2 regions of the Streptomyces sp. NPDC055013 genome follow, and region 1 is predicted to be linked to the other one. Evidence: riboswitches for the same ligand, from Rfam matches in the RefSeq annotation. Region 1 holds a riboswitch; the other holds the start of a gene.
The links. A riboswitch is a leader RNA that binds a small molecule or an ion and turns the genes downstream of it on or off. The one in region 1 is predicted to bind cobalamin.
Positions count from the first base shown of each region.

Region 2: it holds a riboswitch for cobalamin, as region 1 does, so the genes downstream of both, metE (5-methyltetrahydropteroyltriglutamate--homocysteine S-methyltransferase) here and ACWGDB_RS14370 (ABC transporter substrate-binding protein) in region 1, are expected to answer to the same signal.

Region 1 covers NZ_JBSGVW010000009.1:145,847-150,127, forward strand. The annotation lists gene scpA (methylmalonyl-CoA mutase) at 1-235, opposite strand, end outside; gene ACWGDB_RS14365 (methylmalonyl-CoA mutase family protein) at 235-2,037, opposite strand; cobalamin riboswitch at 2,169-2,349, shown strand; gene ACWGDB_RS14370 (ABC transporter substrate-binding protein) at 2,410-3,462, shown strand; gene ACWGDB_RS14375 (FecCD family ABC transporter permease) at 3,459-4,281, shown strand, end outside.
Region 2 covers NZ_JBSGVW010000001.1:470,882-475,162, forward strand. The annotation lists gene metE (5-methyltetrahydropteroyltriglutamate--homocysteine S-methyltransferase) at 1-1,799, opposite strand, end outside; cobalamin riboswitch at 1,968-2,191, opposite strand; gene ACWGDB_RS02025 (3-hydroxybutyryl-CoA dehydrogenase) at 2,410-3,279, opposite strand; gene aceB (malate synthase A) at 3,276-4,281, opposite strand, start outside.

The DNA of each region.
Region 1 (4,281 bases):
ACATCGACGGGTACGGGCCGCGCAGATACGGCGCCATGCCCGGGTAGGTGCCCAGGAAGTCCAGGCCCTCCAGGTCACGGCCGGTGTAGAGCGGCTTGACCGCGATGCCTTCCGGGGTCTCCCACAGGAGCTCGTCCCCGCCCGTGGCCTGCTTGACGGCCGTGCGCCACTCGTCGGCGCCGCCGCCGGCTGCCGGGGTGCCCAGCTCGATCCCGGTGAAGTCGGGGATTCCCATCAGGACACTCCCATGCGGTCGAGGGTCGCGGACAGTACGGCGACGGCGTCACAGCCCGCGAAGACGTAACTGTCGACATCGGTGTACTGCCCGGGGCGGCCCGCGAGGAACACGTGCGTGGCGCCCGCCGACCTGAACTCGGCGGCCACCGTCTCGGCCTGCTCCTCGTAGAGGGCGTCACTGGAGCACAGGCACACCTCCGTGGCACCGCTGTCCTCGAAGGTGCCCTCGGTGACCGGCTCGACGCCGCCCGCCTGGAAGAGGTTCGAGGCGAAGGTGAGGCGCGCGGTGTGGGCGGCGGCCGGGCCGAGCGCGGCCAGGAAGATCCGGGGCCGGGCGCCGGTGGCGGCCAGGTGGGCGTCGGAGCGGGCGCGCAGGGCCTCGTAGGCCTCGTCGCGGCGGACCCGGGGAAGGCCCCCGGACCGGGGCGCTGGCGCGGGCGCACGCTCCACGGGCGGCTCGGTGAGGTTCGGGAACTCGCTGACGCCGGTGATGGGTTCGCGCCGCTTGGCGAGCTTGCCCGTGCGGGCCTCCCACGTCTGTGCCAGGTCCTGGCCCAGCTGCCCGGTGCGCAACGCGGCCGCCTGGCCGCCTGCCCGCTCGATCCGCTGGAAGAACTCCCAGCCCGCGCGGGCCAGTTCGTCGGTGAGGGTCTCCACATACCAGGAGCCGCCCGCCGGGTCGATCACCCGGGCCAGGTGCGACTCCTCGATGAGGATGGTCGAGGTGTTGCGGGCGATGCGCCGGGCGAAGGCGTCCGGCAGGCCGAGCGCGTGGTCGAAGGGCAGCACGGTCACGGAGTCGGCGCCGCCGACCCCGGCGGCCAGCGTGGCGACCGTAGTGCGCAGCATGTTCACCCAGGGGTCCCGGCGCGTCATCATCACCGGCGAGGTGACGGCATGCTGAACCTGAGCGCTGGGCGCCCCGCAGACCTCGGTCACCCGCGCCCACAGCCGGCGCGCGGCGCGCAGCTTGGCGATCGTCAGGAACTGGTCGGCGGTGGCCGCGTAACGGAACTCCAGCTGCGCACACGCCTGTTCGGCGGTCAGCCCCGCCTCGGTGAGCTCACGCAGATACGCGACGCCGGTCGCCAGCGAGGAGCCCAGCTCCTGGGCGGCCGAGCCGCCGGCCTCGTGGTACGGCAGCGCGTCCACGGTCAGCGCCCGCAGCCCCGCGTACTCCTCGGCGCACAGCCGCGCCAGGGAGGCGACCGGCGCGAACTCCGAGGACGTGCCCGTGCGGGCCTCGTGGCCGAGCGGGTCGGCGCCGAGGTTGCCGCGCGCCGCCTCCTTGGCGACGCCCCGCTCCTCGTACTGCCGCAGCAGCTCCCGCGCGGCGGGCTCCACGTCGGCGCCGGCGTCGAGAACGACAGGGGCCAGGTCGAGGTAGACGCCCTCCAGGGCGCGACCGAGCGACGACACCGGGATGCCGCCCTCGCCGAGGACAAGCCAGAGCGAGGTGACGCCGTTCTCCAGGTCCGCGAGCACCAGGCCGTCCGTCAGCGCCGTGTGCCGCTGCCGCAGATCCCAGCCGCCCACCGTGTTGCCCTCGGCGCGACCGCCGCGGACGAAGGGGGCGAATCCGGGCAGACCGGAGTCGGACGCGGCATCGCGCGAGGTGTACAGGGGGCGGGTGCGCAGCCCGTCCTCCAGCGCAGTGGACAGAGCGTCTTCCGCAGCCGGGCCCGAGACGTCCTTGCCCGACTTGCGCAGCACGCCTTCCACCAGGCGTTGCCATTGCTCATGGGTTGCGTCAGGGAACTCGGCGGCCAGCGAGAGCCCGTCGTCAGGCAGGACCGTCATGCTCGGATGCTAGGTCAGATCATCAAAGGAGCAGCAGAGGGCACGGCTGTGACCTTGCCCTCTTCCAGATTGTGACCTGGGTCTCCGCGGTCTGTCGGGCCCTCCGGGCGCCCGCTCGAACGACCCGGCCTTGATAGCCTCTGAGGGCCAGTCGAGCCACACCCGAGGCCAGGGAATCCGGTGCGAATCCGGAGCTGACGCGCAGCGGTGAGGGGGACCGGCGGGGCACAGACGCACGCCACTGGGAGACCGGGAAGGCGCCCCGTCGGGACGAACCCGAGTCCGAAGACCTGCTGGCACCTCCACGCCCGCGCGCGGAGGACGTCCGAAGGCCAGGCTCCGCGTACGAGCCCCGACAACCGAGGCACGCCTGTGTACCGTTCTGCCCTCCGTCCCGCTGCCCTGCTGCTGGCGCCCGCCCTCCTGCTCACCGCGTGCGGTGGCTCGGGAAGCGGCAGTACCGAGGACTCCGGGAAGTCCGCCGCCGCGGGCTACCCCGTCACCCTCGACAACTGCGGCCACAAGGTCACCCTGAAGGCGCCCCCGAAGCGGGCCGTGTCCCTCAACCAGGGCACCACGGAGATCCTGCTCTCCCTCGGCCTCGCCGACCGTGTGGCCGGCACGGCGACCTGGACCGACCCGGTGATGAAGGGCCTGGAGAAGGCGAACGCCTCCGTGCCGCGGCTCGCGGACAACGCGCCCTCCTTCGAGAAGGTCCTGGACGCCGAACCCGACTTCGTGACCTCCTCCTTCGTCTCCACCCTCGGCAAGGGCGGCGTCGCCACCCGCGAGCAGTTCGAGAAGCTGGGCGTGCCCACCTACGTCTCGCCCTCCGACTGCTCGGCGGGCAAGGACAACGACAGCGGCGGCGACGGCTCGCGTTCCACCCCGCTCACCCTCGACACCGTGTACGGCGAGATACGCGACCTGGCCCGCGCCTTCGGTGTCGCCGAGCGCGGCGACAAGCTCGTCGCCGAGCTGAAGGAGCGGGTGCGCAAGTCCACCGCAGGGCTGGACGCCTCCGATGTCACCCTCATGTACTGGTTCGCCAACTCCCAGTCGCCCTACCTCGCCGGCTGCTGCGGCGCGCCGGGTGCCGTCACCCGTGCCGTCGGCGCGCGGAACTCCTTCTCCGACACCCACGACGAGTGGCCCCAGATCGGCTGGGAGACCGTCGCCGACCGTGACCCCGACGTCCTCGTGATCGGCGACCTCACGCGCAAGCAGCAGACCGCGGAGACCGCCGAGGCCAAGATCCGCTTCCTGGAGACCAATCCCGCCACCCGCAATCTGACCGCCGTGAAGAAGAAGCGGTACGTCCTGCTCAGCGGGCAGGCGATGAACCCGTCCATCCGCACGGTCGAAGGGATCGAGAAGGTCGCCGCGAGCCTGCGCGACTTCGGGCTCGCCGGGCCCGCCGAGTGAGCGTCCGTACGCCGCTGCTGACCTTCGGCGGCCTGGCCGCGCTGCTCGCGTCGGTCGCAGTCGCCGTGACGATCGGGCCGGCCGACATCTCCACGGCGGACGTGTGGGCGTCCGTGGCCGCCCATCTCGGCCTCGGCGAGGGCACGTTGGCGCCGCTGCGGGACGGCATCGTGTGGAACCTGCGCATGCCGCGCACGCTGCTCGCCGCGGTGTGCGGCGCCGGACTCGCCGTGTGCGGGGCGGTCATGCAGTCGCTGCTGCGCAATCCGCTGGCCGATCCGTTCGTCCTCGGGGTGTCGTCCGGCGCGTCCACGGGAGCAGTCGCCGTGGTCGTGCTGGGGGTCGGCGGGGGAGTGGTGTCGCTGTCGGCGGGCGCCTTCCTCGGCGCGCTGCTCTCCTTCGCCATGGTGCTGCTGCTCAGCCACGTCCTCGGCGGCAGCACGGACCGGGTCGTGCTGTCCGGGGTCGCGGCCATGCAGCTGTTCTCCGCGCTGACCTCGTTCATCGTGCTGACCTCCGCCGACGCCGACACCACCCGGGCCGTGCTGTTCTGGCTGCTGGGCTCGCTCACCGGCGCCGACTGGGGACAGGTGCTGCTGTGCACCGCCGTACTGGCCGTCGTCCTCGCCGTCTGCCTCGGGTACGCCCGCACCCTGGACGCCTTCGCCTTCGGGGACGACGCCGCCGCCGGGCTCGGCGTCCGCGTCGCCCGTACCCGGCTGGTCCTGCTCTGCGCGACCGCGCTGCTCACCGCCGCCCTGGTCAGCTGCGCCGGCGCGATCGGCTTCGTCGGCCTGGTCCTGCCGCACGCCACCCGCG
Region 2 (4,281 bases), on a different contig from region 1:
ACCTCGTCGCGCAGGGCGAGGGCGACCTGCCGGGCCGTGTCTCCCAGTGGCTGGTCGTCGCGGACGAAGGACCAGGCGAGCATGGTGACCGGGCCGGTGAGCATGCCCTTGACCGGGCGGTCGGTGAGGGACTGGGCGTACTGGGTCCAGCGCACCGTCATCGGCTCGGGTCGGGAGATGTCGCCGGCCAGGATCGGCGGACGGACGTAACGGGTGCCGTAGGACTGGACCCAGCCGTGCTGCGTGGCGAGGTAGCCGGTGAGCTGCTCGGCGAAGTACTGGACCATGTCGTTGCGTTCGGCCTCGCCGTGCACGAGGACGTCGATCCCGGTCTTCTCCTGGAAGGAGATGACCTCCTGGATCTCGGCCTTGATGCGTTCCTCGTACCCCGCGGCGTCGATGCGCCCGCCGCGCAGGTCGGCGCGTGCGGTGCGCAGTTCGCCGGTCTGCGGGAAGGAGCCGATGGTGGTGGTCGGCAGCAGGGGAAGGCCGAGGTGGGCGCGCTGGGCGGCGGCACGTTCGGAGTACGGCTGGGAGCGGCGGGCGTCGGCCTCGGTGACGGCGGCGGCGCGGGCGCGGACGTCCGGGTCACGGGTGATCGGCGAGCCGGCGCGGGACGCCAGGTCGGCCCGGTTGGCGGCGAGTTCGGCGGCGATGGTGTGGGTGCCCTGGGCGAGGCCCTTGGCGAGGGTGACGATCTCGGCGGTCTTCTGCTTCGCGAAGGCCAGCCAGCGCAGGACCTGTGGCTCGATGTCCCGCTCCAGGCCCGTGTCCAGGGGCACATGGAGGAGGGAGCAGGAGGCGGCCACGTCGACCCGGTCCGCCAGCCCGAGCAGGGTGCCGAGGGTGGACAGGGACTTCTCCAGGTCGTTGACCCAGATGTTGCGGCCGTTGACCACGCCGGCGACCAGGCGCTTGCCGGGCAGCCCGCCCACGGCGGCGAGTGCGTCGAGGTTGGCGGCGGCGGACTCGGTGAAGTCCAGGGCAAGCCCGTCGACCGGGGCCTTGGCCAGTACGGGCAGGGCGTCGCCGAGCCGGTCGAAGTACGAGGCGACCAGCAGCTTGGGACGGTCGGTGAGGGCACCGAGATCACGGTAGGCGCGCTCGGCGGCGTTCAGCTCGGCCGGGGTGCGGTCCTGGACGAGTGCGGGTTCATCGAGCTGCACCCACTCGGCGCCGGCCGCGCGCAGGTCGGCGAGGACCTCGGCGTACACCGGCAGCAGGCGGTCCAGGAGGGTGAGCGGCTCGAAGTCCGCGGGCACACCGGGGGCGGGCTTGGCGAGCAGCAGGTAGGTGACCGGGCCGACCAGGACGGGGCGGGCGGTCAGGCCCAGCGCCAGGGCCTCCTTCAGCTCGGCGACCTGCTTGGCCGAGTCGGCCGTGAAGACGGTGCCCGGGCCCAACTCCGGCACCAGGTAGTGGTAGTTCGTGTCGAACCACTTCGTCATCTCCAGCGGCGCCACGTCCTGCGTGCCGCGCGCCATGGCGAAGTAACCGTCGAGGGTGTCGGCCGTGACGGCGTCCCGGTGGCGCTCGGGGATCGCGCCGACCATGACGGTGGTGTCCAGGACGTGGTCGTAGTACGAGAAGTCGCCCGTCGGGACCTCGTGGACGCCGGCTTCGGCGAGCTGCTGCCAGTTGGCGGCGCGCAGTTCGGCGGCGGTGGAGCGGAGAGCGTCGGCGGTGACGCGGCCCTTCCAGTAGCCCTCGATCGCCTTCTTCAGTTCCCGGTTCGCGCCCTGGCGGGGGTAGCCGTACACGGTGGCCCGTGCTGCCGCGGCTGCGGACTTGCTGGTCACGGAGATCTCCTTCGCGAGATGAATCCCTGAGATCCCGGGGACGGGACGAGAGCGCGAAGGGGTGACGAACCGGACGGAACCGACCCCGCGCGGCAAAAGCGCGGTCGTCCGCCTGGTATGTACGCCGACCCGCCCTCGAGGTCACCGAGATCTCCATGCGCGGAATGGTCCGCACACGGGCAGTTGGCAGGTCTTCGGACTCGCGGGCACGTCCTCCTGACCGGAGGACACCTACTGGCCGTCGCTTCCCAAGCCCTTTTCGTCGGGCCCAGTGCTCATGACGGCGGTCGTTCCCACTCACCGCTGCGGGGCAGTCCCGGATTCCCACCGGGTTCCCTCTTGCGACGCATCCCACCTGGCGGGCGGGGCGAACCAGCTGCACCGGTCAGCCTACGGGGTGGCACCTCGGAGGGAAGGACGGCGTCCGTCATTCGGATGGTGAAATGGGACACCCGAGTGCCGCGTTTGCGCCGAGCGCCCGTGGGTCCCAACGCCACCGGGCGGGAAGCGCGCCGCATACGCGCTTCCCGCCCTTCCCCTGTGTCCACCGCGCGGGAACCCTCATCCCCGGCGGCGACGCGGGCCCCTCAGCCCGCGTCGTACCAGGCCCTCAGTCCTGGTCGTAGATGTGGAACCCGCGGCCGGCCTTCCGGCCGAGCAGCCCCGCCTCCACCATTCGCTGAAGCAGCGGGGGAGGGGCGTAGAGGGGTTCCCTGAACTCGTCGTAGAGCGACTCGGCGATCGAGGCGACGGTGTCGAGGCCGATCAGGTCCGCGAGCCTGAGCGGGCCCATGGGGTGGGCGCAGCCCAGCTCCATGCCCGTGTCGATGTCGGCGGCGGTGGCGAAGCCGGACTCCGCCATCCGGACCGCGGACAGCAGGTACGGGACGAGCAGGGCGTTGACGACGAAACCTGCCCGGTCCTGGGAGCGGATCACGGTCTTGCCGAGCGCTCGGGTCGCGAAGTCCTCGACCGCGGCGATCGTCGCCTCCGAAGTGTGCAGCGAGGTCACGATCTCGACCAGCGGCAGCACCGGCACCGGGTTGAAGAAGTGCAGGCCCACCACCCGGTCCGCCCGGCCGGTCGCCATGCCGAGCCGCATGATGGGGAGTGAGGAGGTGTTGGTCGCCAGCACCGCCTCGGGGTCTTCGACGATCTTGTCGAGGGCGGCGAAGACCTCGGTCTTGGCCGCCGGGTTCTCGATGACGGCCTCGACGACGAGCTGCCGGTCGGCGAGCTCGTCCAGGCTGCCGCTGAAGACCAGGCGGGCGAGGGCGTCCCGCGCCGCGGCCTCCTCCAGCTTGCCGCGGTGCACGGCACGGTCGAGTGACGCCGCCACCCGGTCCCGGGCGGCGCGGGCCGCGATCGCGTCCACTTCGCAGATCACGGTGTCGAGTCCGGCCCGTGCGCACACCTCGGCGATCCCGGCCCCCATCTGCCCGCCGCCGACCACGCCGACGCGCTGGATGCCCCCGCTCATGCCCCGGCCTCCGTCCGCTTGACGAGGTGCCGCGTGTACGCGTCCGGGGTGAAGAACAGCGGCAACTCGCCCGCCAGCGCGGTCCGTTCGAACAGCGCGCGGATCTCGTCGACGGGCGCCCACGGGTATTCGGCGCCGAGCGCGACGACCTCGTCGTCGAGCAGCCGCAGCACCGTCTCCCGGTCGATCACCCGGTGCCGGAGCCACTGCCAGACCTGCACACGGGCGATCTCGGCGGTGGCCGCGTCCTCCATGAGGCCGTCCAGCGCGACGGCGCCCTGGCCGCGCAGCCAGGCGGCGAAGTAGCGCAGCGCCACGGCGATGTTGGTGCGCACGCCCTCCGCGGTCGGCGGCCCGCTGATCCTGCGCACCGACAGCAGGTCGGCCGCGGTCACCTCGACGTCGTCGCGGGTACGGTCGATCTGGTGGGGCCGTTCACCGAGGACACCGCCGAAGACCTCGTGGCAGGTGGGGACGAGCCCGGGGTGGGCCACCCAGGAGCCGTCGAAGCCGTCCTCGGCCTCCCGCTCCTTGTCGAGCCGGACCTTGGCGAGTGCGGCCTCGTTCGCGGCCGGGTCCTTTCCGGGCACCTGGGCGGCCATGCCGCCGATGGCGTGGGCGCCGCGCTTGTGGCAGGTGCGGACGAGGAGTTCGGTGTACGCCCGCATGAAGGGGGCGGTCATCGTCACCTTCGCCCGGTCGGGGAGGAGGAAGTCGGTGCGGTGACCGAACGTCTTGATGAGGCTGAACAGGTAGTCCCAGCGGCCCGCGTTGAGACCCGCGCTGTGCTCACGCAGCTCGTAGAGGATCTCCTCCATCTCGAAGGCTGCGGTGATCGTCTCGATGAGGACCGTGGCGCGGATCGTGCCGCGGGGGATTCCGAGCAGTTCCTGGGCGAGGACGAAGACGTCGTTCCACAGGCGCGCCTCGTACCGGTTCTCCAGCTTCGGCAGGTAGAAGTACGGGCCGTACCCGGCGTCGATCTGGCGCTGGGCGCAGTGG